DNA from 2 places in the Halomonas sp. 113 genome. Region 1 is predicted to be linked to the other one. Evidence: predicted binding sites of a transcription regulator. Region 1 holds the regulator's gene; the other holds the start of a gene.
The links. Region 1 encodes sigma-54, which starts transcription at its own class of promoters, with help from an activator protein. Its sites were predicted from a motif close to TGGCACNNNNNTTGCTNT; they were not measured.

Region 1 (7,658 bases):
TTCAAAAAAGCCACGATTTCCGCGTCGCGGCCAGTGAACTGGCGCAGCGTTGGATCCCAGTACGGATTTGGCAGGCAGCGCACATCGAAGACCAGGTCGGCGTCTAACGGTACGCCGCGTTTATACCCAAACGATTCCAGCGTTAGCGTCAGCTTGTCGCGCCGCTGATGGGCTACTTGGTCGGTAATGCGACGGCGTAAATCGTGCACCGATAATCGTGATGTATCGATCAATAGATCGGCCAGATCGCGAATATCCTCTAGCGTCGTCTCTTCTTTATTGATCGCCTCTTCCAGCGTCATTTCGCTATCGCGGGTCAGCGGATGACGGCGACGCGTTGCTGAGTAACGCTCAAGCAGTATGCGCGCATCGGTGGTCAGGTAAATAACTTGAAAGACGATTTTACGCTGGCGCAACTCGTCTAATAAAGAGGGCAGGCGCTCCAGAGCTCCCGGCAAATTGCGGGCATCAATACTCACCGCTAAATGTGCTCGGTCGCCCTGGTCACGCAGTTCATCCACCAACGACCCCAGCAACATAGCTGGGAGGTTATCAATCGCGTAGTAGCCAAGATCTTCCAGCGCTTGCAAGGCGATAGATTTACCTGACCCGGAGCGGCCGCTAATGATCACCAGTTGCATAGAGTCTCTCTTTGCTTTGATCAAGCTGCGTTGAGGGTGGTGAGCGGATAACCTGCTGTGATCTGCCCTGAACAGGGTTTCAGACCCTTAGGCCGCTGATTGCTCGCGAATTTTGGCGGTAATCAGCTCAAGCAGTTCGCGCTGGCTGGCTGCTTTACGCAGTTGCTGGCGCGTGTCCGCATCATTCATGATGGTCGCTACCTGACCCAGTAGTGAGAGATGCGTGTCATCTGCCTCTTCGGGTACCAACAGGACAAACACCAGATCTACCGGGTCGCCGTCGATAGCGTCAAAATCGATCGCTTCAGCCAGTTTCAAAAATCCAGCGATAGGGGCGTTGCAGTGGGGGCTACGCGCATGAGGAATAGCCACGCCGTTACCAATACCCGTACTACCTAAGCGCTCGCGGCCGATTAAACGGCTAAACACTTCTTGGCTGTCCAGGCTGGGGATATTTTGGGCGATAAAGGTGCTGTAAAACTCCAGCACCCTTTTTTTGCTGCCCCCGGGGACGTCGAACAGAACGCGTTCCGGGGGGAGTATGGTTTCCAACGTCATTGAATTAACGCACACCGGCGCCTTGGGCGCGAGCTTGTGCTTTTTCCTTGTGTTTAACGAGTTGACGGTCGATTTTGTCCGCTAGTGCGTCGATAGCGGCGTACATATCACTGTCTAGGGCTTCCGCATGTAAGTCAGCACCTGCGGCGTGCAGCGTACAGGCGGCCTGCTGGCGCTCTTTCTCCACTGATAAGGTGACTTGCACCGTAGTTATATTGTCGTAATGGCGCTCTACACGCTCAAGCTTCTCGTTGACATAGTCACGCAAGGCGTCAGTCAGTTCTACGTGATGACCAGTGATATTTACTTGCATTGACGTGCTCCTTATCCATCGGACTGTACTTCGATTGTAACCCTTTTTGCCGCGTTGCAAAGCCCTTGTCGAGAGTTTCCCTGAAACGTTAACGAAGTTAGCGCAAACGACGCCGTTCACTGGAAGAGGGAATGCCCATGGCTTCACGGTATTTCGCCACCGTACGACGCGCCACTTGAATCCCTCCTTCGCCTAATAGCGTCACTAAGCGGCTGTCTGAAAGCGGCTTGCCGGGCGGCTCCTCTTGAATCAGTTTCTTGAGTCGTGCACGGATGGCGGTGCTGGAGTGGCTGTCGCCATCTTGACCGCTCACCTGGCTTGAGAAAAAGTATTTGAGTTCAAACACACCACGGGGTGTATGGATATATTTTTGCGTCGTTACCCGTGAAATAGTCGACTCGTGCATCTCCACGGCTTCGGCAATGTCGGCCAGTATCAGTGGTTTCATGGCTTCTTCGCCGTGCTCTAAAAAGCCAATCTGGCGGGTAATGATTTCGCGACCAACACGCAGCAGCGTATCGTTTCGGCTAGAGAGGCTCTTGATCAACCAGCGCGCTTCCTGCAAGTGCTCTTTGAGAAACTGGTTGTCATCGCTTTTATCCGCACGCTTAATCAAGCTGGCGTAGTCGGGCTGAATGCGCAGCCGTGGCAGGGCCTCGGGGTTGAGCTCTAAATGCCAGCCTTCATTATCGTGGCGGACGACTAGATCGGGGGTGACATAGCTGTCATCGGTGTCGCCGTAGGCGCTGCCTGGGCGTGGGTCTAGGCTGCGAATAAGCAGGATGACATCGGACAGCTGTTCGTCGTCGAGCCCTAGACGGCGTTTCAGCAGACGCATATCGTCTTTGCCAAGCGCTTCGAGAAACTGCCGCACCAAGCGGCGGGCGGGAACCAGCAGTGGCGTATTATCGGGGAGAGCGGCGAGCTGCAGCATCAAGCATTCACGCAAGTCACGGGCAAATATGCCGGTCGGCTCAAACTGCTGGAGCTTGAGTAGAATGGTTTCCACTTCGCGTTGGCTTAGCCCGTCAATGCCCTGGGCACGAAGCCCTTCACGGATGTCGTTGAGCGGCTGGGTCAGGTAGCCGTTGGCGTCTAGCGCGTCGATTAAACTTTCCGCGACAAGCTGCTCGCGAGCGCTAAAATCGGTCATGGCGAGTTGCCACAGCAGGTGGCCATGAAGGCTCTGCCCGGCTGCCTGGCGCTCAAAGTCGGGGCCTTCGCTGCTGCTGCCCCCCTGGCTTCCCATATCTTGATAGGTATCTGACCAGTCGCTATCTACCGAGAGCTCAGTAGGGATGCTCTCTGACCACTCTTCTTCCTTAGGCTCGCTGACAGCCTGTTCACTAAATTCATCTTCCTGCTCCAGCATGGGATTGGCATCGAGGGCCTGCTGAATTTCTTGACGAAGATCCAGCGTAGAGAGTTGCAGCAGCGCAATGGCCTGCTGCAACTGGGGCGTCATGGTCAGCTGTGTGCCGATACGCAGTTGGAGAGAAGCTTTCATGACCATCTGAGAACCACTCGTTAATCAGAATGCTCCACCCTAGTGCGAGTGAGTGCTTGGCGCAAGTGCAATAAGCATGCCATTGGTCGTAAAGTTGTTTTAAAGCGCTATTTAGGGGCGATTAAGGCAAAAACATTACAGGCGAAAATCGGCGCCCAAATACACATCCCTTACTTTTTGGTTGGTGAGAATCGAGGCGGGCGAGCCACTGGCGATGATTTGCCCATCGCCGACGATATAGGCGATATCGCAAATGTCTAGTGTTTCACGCACGTTGTGATCGGTGATCAGCACGCCGATATGGCGCTGTTTCAGTGCACGAATGATGGTTTTAATCTCACCTACCGAGATGGGGTCAACGCCCGCAAAAGGCTCATCGAGCAGTATAAAAGCGGGCTCTGTGGCTAGCGAGCGGGCTATTTCTACACGCCTGCGCTCGCCGCCCGAAAGGCTCATGCCCAGGTTGTCGCGAATATGGGTGATATGGAAGTCTTCGAGTAGCGCTTCCAGGCGCTGTTCGCGATCGCTGCGGTTAAGCTCTTTGCGGGTCTCGAGTATCGCCATAATATTCTCGGCAACCGAGAGTTTGCGGAAAATAGACGCCTCTTGAGGTAGATAGCCAATCCCCGCAGCTGCGCGCTCGTGCATGGGGGCGCGCGTTAAATCCACATCGTCGATACCCACCTTGCCAGCGTCGGATTTGACCAGCCCAACAATCATATAAAATGAGGTGGTTTTGCCCGCGCCGTTGGGGCCCAAAAGGCCAACGACACTGCCTTGGGATATCTCTAGATTGATGTCTTTGACCACTCGGCGGCGTTTGTAGCTTTTAGCCAGGTGGTGGGCATAAAGGGTTTTGATCGGCGCAGTGTCAGCAGTGGCCACAGCTAGGCTCCCTATTGTTCAGGCTGAAGGGTCATGCGTATGCGCTGGGGCTCGCTGCCATCAACGTCAGAGCGCGCTTGAATCACTTCTCGGTCAATAAAATACTCAAGGCGACCGCCACTAAAGGTGTCCTCTTGCTGGGTCAGTTCGGCTTGGTCGATCAGCTCTACGCGACGCTCGGCGACGTGATAAATAATCCGCCGCGCCCAGCCTTCCGTGGGGCCTTCTTGCCCTTCGCCTTGATGGCGCAAGTAGGCGCGCTCACCGGTAGCGGTGGCTGTCGAGAGTTCGCCCGCGTCGTTGCGTTCGATCTCTACCCGCTCGCCGCGCAGCTGCATTTCGCCTTGGCGAATGTCCACATCCCCAGTATAAACAGCTGTGCCTGCCCGCTGATCAAGATCTAAACGGTCGGCTTCCACTTCCACTGGGGCTTGTTGGGAAGATGAGTTGGTTTGGGCTAACACTGATAAAGGTATCGCTAAACCGAACAGTGCAGTGTAGAGCAGGGCTGGGGAAATCATGGCTTTCATGGCGGTTCCTATTAGCGTTGTGTGGCCGGGGGGTGCGTGCCGCGCACATTATCCGTTAAGCGAACCTGGCTGGTGTTAAGCCAAACGTCCATATGTGAAGCGCTCATTTGCTGTGGCGGTTGCTGCATCAATACCGGTGTGTCACTCCATGCATGCTGCTCGAGGCCATCATAGTGCAGTAGCTCGGTATCTAGCTGCCAGCCTTCATCTGGTGCAAACAGCCGAGCCGAACCTGACAGCAGCAGGGCTTGGGTAGCGGTGTTGAGCGTGCCTACAGCGGCGCTGGCCAGCCACTGACGGTTTTCGCTGTCATACAGTACTGCCTCGGGCTCTTCCGTCCAGGTTTCGCTGCGCTGCGGGGTATGGATAAGGCGCGGTGTTTTTAGCGACTGCATGACACTGCCGTTATCCCCGAATAGGGTAATCTCGGCATTTTCCAGCACGTGGCCAGGTTCCTGAGCCTGTGCTTCGGGATCGATGCTGGTGTCTTGAGGCCCGCGGGGGTCAAGCCATACCAGCAGAATCCCCAGCGCGATGACTAGCCCGGCTAACCAGAGGCGTACTTTAAAGCGTTTAAACATTTACGTGCGGCCGTGCAGATAGGTGTCGAGCACCGCGCCCCAGTGTCCTTGAGATTCAAGCAGCGTATCGCAGATCTCACGTACGGCACCGTGGCCACCCAGGCGTTCGGTAGTCCAGTCGGCGTGGGTATGCATATAGTCCGGCGCGTTTGGCACGGTAATGCCGACGCCGCAACGTTTGATAGCCGCTAGGTCGGGTAGGTCGTCGCCACAATAAGCCACCTGCTCTAGTTCAATATCGAGGCGCTGGCAGAGCCCGCGCAGTGTGGCCAGCTTGTCTTCACAGCCTTGGTGAACATGGTCAATGCCGAGTGCCGCCGCGCGTTGGCTAACCATGGGGGAGTCGCGCCCGGTAATCAACGCGACATGTACGCCCACGCGTTTGAGAAGCTTTAGCCCGTGGCCATCCTGGGTGTGGAATGCTTTGATTTCGATACCATCGGCCTGAAAGTAGAGGCGCCCATCGGTAAGGACGCCGTCAACATCCAGTGCTAGCAGGCGTACACGGCGGAGTCGGTCGAGTAGCGAGGCAGGTAGGGTCATAGAACCTCCATATCAATCAGTTCGTAAAGCAGGTCGTGTTGGCGCCGCTGGGTTAAATAACGCCGCTGGCGAGCAGGTCGTGCATATGTAGAGCCCCAATTGGGCGCTGTTGTTCATCAACCACCGCTAGCGCGGTAATACGGCTTTCTTCCATGATACGTACCGCTTCGGCCGCCAGGATATCGGGGCCTATGCGCTTGCCCGGCCGGGTCATGACATCATCAACGCGCACGTCGCGCAGATTATGGAATTGATCCAGCGTGCGGCGTAGATCGCCATCGGTGTAGACCCCCGCTAATCGTCCTTCGCTATCCACTACGCAGGTAAAGCCAAGCCCTTGCCGGGTAATTTCGAGTAATGCGTCGCGCAGCGGGCTGCCCAATGCGACTTGGGGCAGGCGTGCGCCGTCGTGCATGAGGTCTCTAACGCGTAGCAGTAAGCGCTTGCCCAAACTGCCGCCGGGGTGGGAGAGGGCAAAATCTTCAGCGGTAAAGCCGCGTGCTTCCAGTAACGCAACCGCCAGTGCATCACCCAGGGCGAGGGCAGCGGTGGTGGAACTGGTGGGGGCTAGATCGAGCGGGCAAGCCTCACGCTCGACGCCACTGTTTAGGTGCGCATCAGCGTGCTTGGCAAGCGTGGAGTGGGGCCGCCCCGTCATGCTGACCAGCGGTGTGCCCAGGCGTTTAAGCAGTGGTAGCAGAGCAGTGACTTCGGCAGTTTCGCCCGAGTTAGAGAGCGCCAACACTACATCTGCGCGGGTAATCATGCCTAGATCGCCATGGCTGGCTTCGCCGGGGTGAACGAAAAAAGCCGGCGTGCCGGTACTGGCAAGTGTCGCCGCTAGCTTGCCAGCAATATGCCCCGACTTGCCCATACCGGTCACCACGACACGACCTTGGCAGGCGAGAATTAGCTCACAGGCGCGATCAAAGCTTTCGTCTAGCTTAGCCTGAAGGCCTCCAATCGCTGCCTGCTCGATTTGTAGCGTACGCAGTGCGCTTTCACGTAGTAGGCTGGAGGGGGCGATAGGCTGGCGCATAGCGTTTTCTCTTAACAAATGAAAATATACAAGTAGTAACCGGTAAGAATAACATCTCGACACCTCTAATAGGCAGTAATTGAGGCGACTCCCTGGGGGCATACCCGCATCACCAGTGTCGAGAGCAGGTTTAGGCGAGGGTAAGCAAGCCTTTGCAACTTTGATAACCCTGAACAATAGGAAAGCCCATTCGTGCAGTAATGCCTTGTAGCGTTATAGTACAATGTTCGATAATGTTTTAGAAACGCTGTTTTCTAATTGCGATAGCCGCAAGTAGGGTATGCTATACAGCTTTAGTCGCGCCTCGTTAAGAGTCAACTGATCCATGACAGATGCACCCTTTATAGAAATTGAAGAGCTTTACTTTTCGCGTGGTGATCACGAAATTTTCCGTGGCGTGAATATGACCATACCGCGGGGTAAAGTAACCGCGATCATGGGACCAAGTGGTACCGGTAAAACCACGCTACTGAAGCTGATCGGCGGCCAGCTAACCCCGGAGAGTGGTCGAATACTCATTGATGGGCGTGATGTTCATAAACTGTCCCGGAAGGCACTATTCACGCTACGCAAGCGGATGGGAATGCTGTTTCAGAGTGGTGCGCTGTTTTCTGATTTGGATGTGTTTGAAAACGTTGCCTTTCCGCTGCGGGTGCATACGGATTTGCCCGATACCATGGTGCGTGACCTGGTGTTGCTCAAGCTACAGGCGGTCGGCCTGCGCGGAGCGCGACACTTAACGCCTGCGGAGCTGTCCGGAGGGATGGCGCGCCGGGTCGCATTGGCTCGTGCGGTGGCGCTGGATCCAGAACTGATTCTGTATGATGAGCCGTTTGTTGGTCAGGATCCCATCTCTATGGGCGTGTTGGTGCAGCTAATCAAGCGCCTTAATCAAGCGCTGCAGCTAACCTCGGTGGTGGTCTCCCATGATATCAAGGAGACCTTGAGCATTGCGGACTATCTCTATCTGATCGCCGATGGCCAGGTGGTAGCCCATGGCACGCCGCAAACCTTGGACACAAATCAAGATCCCCGGGTTAGCCAGTTTATTCATGGCGAAC
Region 2 (7,658 bases), 1.2 Mb from region 1:
GTGGGGTACTCTTGCAGCGGCAGACGATTGAGTGCCAGCAGGCCAAAGGCAATAATCAGCGCCGCGATTACCATCGCCAATACCGGCCGCTGAACAGAGATATCCGATAAACGCATTAGCGGTCGGCCTCCAACAGCGCTCGTATACCGGTCTCGTCATCGGCGATCCCGATTAACCTGGCTTCTTGCCCGTCACGGGCCAGCTGTAGGCCATGAAAGACAATTAAATCGTTGGCGGCGAGTCCCTCGAGAATTTCCACCTCGCCATTGCGGCGCTCGCCTATCACCACTTCACGCCGTGCCAAGCGTGTGCTGCCTCCACTCTGTTCAATTAACATCACGAAGTGACGGTCACCGCTAGGCTCAATGGCCGCCTCAGGGATAACAACCGTATCGCGTACGTGCTGTTGAACGATCACTTCCATCAGCATGCCAGGCCGCAAGCGGCCATCGGTATTCTCGAGATCAGCGCGGACGCTTACGCTGCGCGTGACTGGATCCACCCGTGTGCCGATGGTGGCAATTTCACCGCTAAAGAGGGCGTCAGGGTAGGCGGCAGTTGTGGCATTGAGCATCAAGCCTGGTGAGAGGCGGTCGAGAAATACTTCGGGGACGCTGAAATCTAGCTGCATAACATCCAATTTATCGAGCGTCACCAGATCCATGCCTGGAGTGACCAGGGCGCCAACACTGATATTGCGAAAGCCGACACGGCCACTAAAGGGGGCTTTTATCTGGTAATTGGCCAACTCCGCTTCAATCGCTTGAATATCGGCATCTGCCTGGCGCAGCCGTGATTGGCTATCTTCTACATCGGCCCGAGCCGCCAGGTTGCGCTCTTGCAACTGGGAAGCGCGATTTGACGCATTACGCCGCTCTTCGCGAAGTGCCTGGGACGCCCTCAGCTGCGCCTGCTCCTCGGCATCCTCCAGACGAATAAGCAACTGGCCTTCTTCGACCTGTTCGCCGTCACGGAAATTGATCTCGGCAACGATATCCGTGACGGTAGCCGATAGTGTGACGCTCTCATCGGCACGGAGGGTGCCCAAGGCTTCTATTGGATCCGACCAGGTAGTCATGATCGCCCGGGTGCCTATGACTGACGGCGCCGATTGGGCGAGCGCTACGCTGGAAAGCAGAAGAGTGAGAGGCACGAGTGCGAGTTGCAACAGCCGTCGTTGATGAAAGGGCAAAAGCATAGTGTTCTCAGCGTTAGATAATATTTATACAGTTATTGTATATGGTAATTGTATCCGCATAATAATTTTTAAGTGCGACCCTGTTAGAATGCCTGCCTTTTACGACGGGAGTCGCTCTCAATATGAGCTGTCCATTATGATCTATGACGTTGTCATCATCGGTGCTGGCGCCGCAGGCTTAATGTGCGCAGCGCAAGCGGGCTATGCCGGAAAGCGGGTCTTAGTGCTTGATCATGCTAACAAAGCGGGCAAGAAGATTCTCATGTCCGGGGGTGGCCGCTGCAACTTTACCAATCTTGGCACAACGCCACAGCACTTTTACTCTTCAAACCCTTACTTTTGTATTTCGGCGCTCAAACGTTACCGCCCTGAGCACTTTGTTGAGCTGGTCGAGCGCCATGGCGTTGAACATGTTGAGAAAACGCCGGGTCAGCTATTCTGTGCAACCTCGGCTAAAGATATTGTCCATACGTTACTAACCGAGTGTGAGTGGGCTGGGGCTGAAATCAGGCTCAGCACCCAGGTTACCCGCGTGGAGCAACAGGGCAGTGCCATGCGTCTAACGACTTCGATAGGTAAAATCGATGCCGGGGTGGTCGTCATCGCGAGCGGTGGGCTTTCCATTCCGAGCATGGGCGCGACGGGTTTTGGCTACGACATTGCCCGTCAATTTGGTCTAGAGGTATTCGCTACGCGACCCGGGCTGGTGCCCTTTACCTTAAGCGATAGCTGGAAAGCGCGCGCAACTGAGCTCTCTGGTTTGAGCGTGCCAGTGGCTGTTAGTGCTGGCAGTCGCCGCTTTGTGGAACCCATGCTGTTTACCCACCGCGGCTTGTCTGGGCCGGCGATGCTGCAGATATCCAGCGTTTGGCAGCCAGGGGAGAGCATTAGTATCGATCTACTGCCCAATGAAAACGTGGCGGAATCCCTACGTGAGGCACGCCAAGAAACGCCTAAGCGTCAGCTCTCGACTTGGCTTGGCGAACGCTTTCCGAAACGCTTTGCGCAAGCACTGCTGGAGTGGTACCCCGACCATGACTTGGCGCGGCCCCTGGCCCAGTATGCTAATGCCGCATTGGATGAGTGGGCGCAAAGACTCAACGCTTGGCAACTGAAACCAGCAGGAACAGAAGGTTGGCGTACCGCAGAGGTAACCATGGGCGGGGTCAATACCGACGCGATTTCGTCCAAAACCTTTGAGGTTAAAGGCTTACCACAGTTGCGCTTTATCGGAGAAGTATTAGATGTAACGGGAGAGCTAGGCGGGTATAACTTTCAGTGGGCGTGGGCGAGTGGCGTAGCCTGCGGGCAGGCTGTTTAATAAGCTGATCAAAGATTTGCAAGTGCCGTAAACCGATACACTGGCTGTATTAAGCCTCTTGTGTTTTGGCGATGGGTTCAAGTTTAGGGGCTGTTGACGTTTCGCTTATGGCAGCGCTGAAAAGTCAACAGAGCCTAGGGCAATGCTGCCAAGAGGTCGGCTGGTAGGTCGATCAGGCGCTTCCTTACAAGTGCCGAAACAGACTAGGATCTAATCCAGCTTTTTGAATTCGATAGGCTAGCTTAGCTCTCGTTACGCCTAGTTCTCTGGCGGCCTTCGACACGTTGCCATCTGTTTTATAAAGTGCATTTGACAAAATTTCTGCCTCACTTCTCCGGTGACATTTAGCGCTCTTCTGCGTATCGTCAAGCTTACCCCGGCCCAATAGATCAGGCCCACTTGTGCCAGCCTCCAGTTCCCCTGTGGGATCAATATTGAGACCTGACTGACCAGGGGGGTTGAGTTTTGTGGCAAAGCCAACGTCATCAAACATATGAAACACATTGAGCGGTTCAGAATCTAGCGCGTTAATCACGCCACGTTCTATTAAATTCTGCAGCTCGCGAATATTTCCAGGGTAACTATAGTCTAAAAGTGCTTCACTAGCCTTTCGGGTGAGTCCTGGAATATTTTTTTTATAAACGTTTGAGTAGCGGTATAAAAAATGTTCGATCAATAAGGGGATATCATCCTGGCGTTCTCTAAGAGGGGGAAGGCGAATAGGAAAAACATTTAAGCGGTAATAAAGATCCTCTCTGAATAGTCCATTCTGCACTTCCTTGAAAAGATCTTTATTTGAGGCGGCAACAACCCTGACGTTAACTTGGATAGGGTGTGCTCCACCGACTCTTTCTATTTCGCCATTCTGCAGGGTGCGCAGAAGCTTACCTTGTGCCTCATAACTTAATGATGGAATTTCATCAAGAAATAGTGTGCCCCCATTGGCTCGTTCGAACCGACCCGGTCGACTTTTTTCTGCACCTGTAAACGCACCTTTCTCTACGCCAAACAGCTCTGCCTCAACCAATGTGTCAGGGATTGCAGCACAGTTAAGGGCGATAAAGGGGCCGTTTGCCAAGTTGCTTTTGCGGTGAAGCTCGTTAGCAAACAAGTCTTTCCCAACACCGGATTCTCCATTGAACAGTACCGTGGCTGGCGTTGGCGCGACTCTTTCGATCTTCTGCAAAGCAATACTGACGGCTGCTGAAATACCCACGATCTTTTGGGTATCTATTTTCTCACGGATAGAGGCAGGAGATGACGCTGTCGTCACGCCAGGGGTTTGTCGAGACGACTTACGCGCTCTAGGCGCAAGGTATTCTCCTGGAGTGAGCCAGCTAAGGTCATGGGTACTGCCTATTTCTTGGTTTGTCATCTCACCTACGATTCGGCAGAAAGAGCCGCCGCAGCCAGCACACTCCAACTCACGATATATCACTCGCTTACCGTAGAAAGCACTGGCGTAGCCGCTGGCATAACCTAGCTGCATCCAGCAAACCGGTTCACGTGATAGGCCGTACGCATTTATATGTTCGGCGGCCTCGATTGAACCATGCCAAAGGAACTCGGCATTGAAAATACCGTTCGGGATGTCGTGGTCGCGTCGTACCGTTTCGACTTTAACCATCCCCATGACTGCATGTAACCGCTCCCCCGCGGTCAACGCACCAGCTTCATCGTTTAGTGGCCAATGTTTTCGTACAAAAGCTGCGTCGGCAGATCCAGCTGAAAAACCTACGCGCATCAGCAAGCTGCATGCTCTAGAAAAGCCTAGTGATTCAATGATTTCCCTGCGCAACACACCAAATGCATTAGCCCCAAGTAGCACCATGCGGCGATCATCGAACCAAATTTTTCCATCGTTAGGGGTAAGGCGCAGCCTCTCTGTCAAATCACGTAAAGTGGGTGGGTCTCCATCATCAAGGCCTATCTTACAAGAACTCGCTTGATTGGGTTGCGTTGTCATTTTCGAAAGCATCATTTTTTTTGTCATGTCTTTCTCATTTTTTTATTAAAAATATTAAATTAATTAAATACTGGCGAGTCTTGTTCAATCCTTCAGTTGTACTTTAGTCGTCTCTAGTCTCTTAACCTCCTTTGAATAATAAGAATTTTACTTGATTTTTTATACTAAGGTCTAGGTTTTGAGTAGTTGGCATAGCAATTGCTGAATAGTTCTCTGTAATACATCGTTTCCATAAATAAAGTGAGAACAATAATGGCTAATGCACCCGCTAGTAATGCTTATCGTATCGTAGAAGTTCCTGAACCAATGAAGGCAATGCAAGACCGATTTGGGCGTGAGGGAAGCTATGTAGGGCTCTCTGAGGTAGAAAGCCCATGGGTTCCTTTTGGTGATAATGCAGCTATACGGCATCTGGCCTTTGATGTAAGAAATAATGTTTATTGCAATATTTTATGGATTAAAAGCCCTGGTGTGATTGGTACCCATAAGCACCGAGGAATGGTATGGGCTGTAGGAATGGAGGGATCTTTCCGATATTTGGAATACGACTGGGTTTGCGGGCCTGGAGAGTTTATAACGGAAATGCCCGGACAGGCTCACACGTTAGTGACCGACGATGCTAATGGAATGAAAGCTCTATTTTGGATGCAGGGAGCTAACGAGTTCTTCGATGAGAAGGGGGAGTGGGCAGAAACGCTGGATGTTTTCTGGTTCATCAATCACTACGTCACTTACTGTGAAGAACACAATATCCCCATCAATGAGCAGTTATTTCTATGAGGTGGGGTATGCGTGTATTAGAGCAATTCAGCGTAGAAGGGCGTTCAGCCCTGATCACGGGGGGAGCCTCAGGTTTAGGACTTGCCTATGCCGAAGCGTTGGCAGAAAACGGCGCTAACGTGACACTAGCGGATATAAACATCGACGCAGCCGAATGTGAGGCACAAAGGCTCCGTGACGAAGGCTGCAAGGTTCATGCTGTCCAGCTAGATGTCGCTGATCGAATGCAGACCAGTCGAGCCTTCGAAGAACATGTCCGCCAGTTTGGCAACTTGGATATTGTTTTTGCTAATGCGGGGATCGATCCTGGGGCAGGGTTTTGGAACCCTTCAGGAGGGCGAAATAGAGATGGTCAGATTGACGTTTTAGATCCAGCCCGCTGGGATAGAACAATTTCTATTAATCTGACGGGGGTCTTTAATACTCTGCGAGTGGCAGCTAAATACATGAAGCCACGGCGTCGAGGATCAATTGTTGTCACGTCCTCCAATGCTGCCTTTATTACAGAGCCTGTGGTCGGGCTTGCTTACATGCCTGCAAAAGCGGGAGTGTCCCATTTAGTACGTCAAGTTGCCTTAGAGTTGGCAGAGTTCCGGATCCGGGTCAACACTATCGCGCCCGGCGGTTTCGTAACCAACATTGGTGGTGGCTGGTTGAAAGACGAAGCAGTTCGCCAGGCCTGGAACGCCAAGGTACCTCTAGGGGAAATCGCTGATCCTGAACAGATCAAGGCACTGGCGCTATACCTAGCCTCTGACGCCTCTTCCTATATGACCGGTGCTCAATTGGTTATTGACGGAGGCACTTCTCTTGGGAGGGTGGGCTGATGCGTGCTGCCGTCTTTCAGGGGTTACACCAGCCTTTAGATGTTTGCGAACTTCCAGACCCTACACCAGGAGACGATGAGGTTGTCATCCAGGTGAAACGATGTGGAATTTGTGGCTCCGATCTCCATATGACTGAGGATCCCATTTTCGGCATTTGTCCTGGCGATGTGCTGGGTCACGAATATGCAGGCGAGATAGTCGCTTTAGGTCGAAAAGTCAGTGATGTATCTATAGGAGATCTTGTATCCGTTATACCTTTCCGAAGTTGCGGTTATTGCGCTGCATGCCGTTCTGGGAATCCTGCTTGGTGTCTAGATATGGCGTTGGAGGGAGGGGGATATGGTGAATATGCCGTCACCGCTGCGCGCCAGTGCGTACCTCTTCCTCTCAATGCAAGCATGGACGACGGTGCAATTGTAGAGCCTTTAGCCGTTGCTCTCCATGGTCTCCAGCTATCCGGCATGAAACCTGGTGACCGTGTCCTCATCCTTGGTGCTGGGCCTATCGGGTTAGCTGTCGCTTTTTGGGCGCGCCGCTTTGGCGCTCAGACGGTTGTCATACAGGATATTACCCGATACCAAGAACAACGTGCCTATGACATGGGGGCGACCGGTTTTGTTTGTGATCCATATCAACCCATTAAAGCTGCAGAGCGGTCACTTGGAGGTTCAGCAGACATAGTATTCGAGTGTGCGGGCGTTCCTGGTCTCATTGCGCAAGCCATTGAGCAGGTTCGCACGCACGGTACGATTCTGCTTCTTGGTTTATGCACTAAGCCTGACAGCTTTATACCCTTTAGTGCTTTATCAAAGGAAATACGCCTTCAAACTGCCGTTTTCTTCTCACGACGTGAATACGAAAGTGCGTTGGATATTCTCGATTCTGGCGTTGTAGAGCCTCGCCATTTAATCACCGAGACCGTGCCACTTAACAATGTGCCAACCGCATTTGAAGCGTTAAAAAAGCGCACCCATCAATGCAAGGTGTTAATAAGCCATGACTAACAATAATACAGCTACCCTGCCTAACACGCCCAATAACACTCGTTATCAAATCCTTTTAGTTACTCTATTGAGCCTTAACTTTGGCATTGTATTTTTTGACAGGAATGCACTTAACTTCCTGATGCCATTTGTTCAGCCAGAGTTGGCCTTGACAAACCTACAGATAGGCCTAACAGCCTCTGCGTTATCAGTCACCTGGGCAATATCTGGTTTAATATTTGGTGCAATGTCTGATCGAAGTGGCCGAAGAAAGATATTTTTGATCATGGCGACGATTGTGTTCTCTCTCTGCTCTTTTTTATCAGGTCTTGCCACCTCATTCTTATTGCTTCTCGGTGCTAGATTGCTTATGGGTGTTGCAGAAGGCCCTATCCTGCCTATATCGCAATCAGTAACGGCAATAGAAGTTACTCCTGAAAGGCGGGGCATTGCTATGGGGGTCATGCAGAACTTCGGGTCAAATTTATTGGGTTCTTTTGCTGCGCCGGTTGTCCTTGTGGCTGTTGCTTCTGCTTTTGGCTGGCGAGAGGCGTTTTTCCTTGCAGGGCTTCCAGGTCTTCTA

Region 2: YERSI8AC_RS15250 (2,4'-dihydroxyacetophenone dioxygenase family protein) is a predicted target of sigma-54. The motif match lies at 4,673-4,690, and genes of this name have one in related genera.

What each region holds. Positions count from the first base shown of each region.
Region 1 covers NZ_LR881453.1:1,982,740-1,990,397, forward strand. The annotation lists gene rapZ (RNase adapter RapZ) at 1-641, opposite strand, end outside; gene YERSI8AC_RS09260 (PTS sugar transporter subunit IIA) at 729-1,199, opposite strand; gene hpf (ribosome hibernation-promoting factor, HPF/YfiA family) at 1,204-1,512, opposite strand; gene YERSI8AC_RS09270 (RNA polymerase factor sigma-54) at 1,610-3,025, opposite strand; gene lptB (LPS export ABC transporter ATP-binding protein) at 3,155-3,904, opposite strand; gene lptA (lipopolysaccharide transport periplasmic protein LptA) at 3,916-4,434, opposite strand; gene lptC (LPS export ABC transporter periplasmic protein LptC) at 4,446-5,015, opposite strand; gene YERSI8AC_RS09290 (KdsC family phosphatase) at 5,016-5,558, opposite strand; gene YERSI8AC_RS09295 (KpsF/GutQ family sugar-phosphate isomerase) at 5,611-6,597, opposite strand; gene YERSI8AC_RS09300 (ATP-binding cassette domain-containing protein) at 6,923-7,658, shown strand, end outside.
Region 2 covers NZ_LR881453.1:3,219,945-3,227,602, reverse strand. The annotation lists gene YERSI8AC_RS15270 (efflux RND transporter permease subunit) at 1-116, opposite strand, end outside; gene YERSI8AC_RS15265 (efflux RND transporter periplasmic adaptor subunit) at 116-1,198, opposite strand; gene YERSI8AC_RS15260 (NAD(P)/FAD-dependent oxidoreductase) at 1,335-2,519, shown strand; gene YERSI8AC_RS15255 (sigma-54-dependent Fis family transcriptional regulator) at 2,704-4,512, opposite strand; gene YERSI8AC_RS15250 (2,4'-dihydroxyacetophenone dioxygenase family protein) at 4,738-5,265, shown strand; gene YERSI8AC_RS15245 (SDR family NAD(P)-dependent oxidoreductase) at 5,274-6,092, shown strand; gene YERSI8AC_RS15240 (alcohol dehydrogenase catalytic domain-containing protein) at 6,092-7,096, shown strand; gene YERSI8AC_RS15235 (MFS transporter) at 7,089-7,658, shown strand, end outside.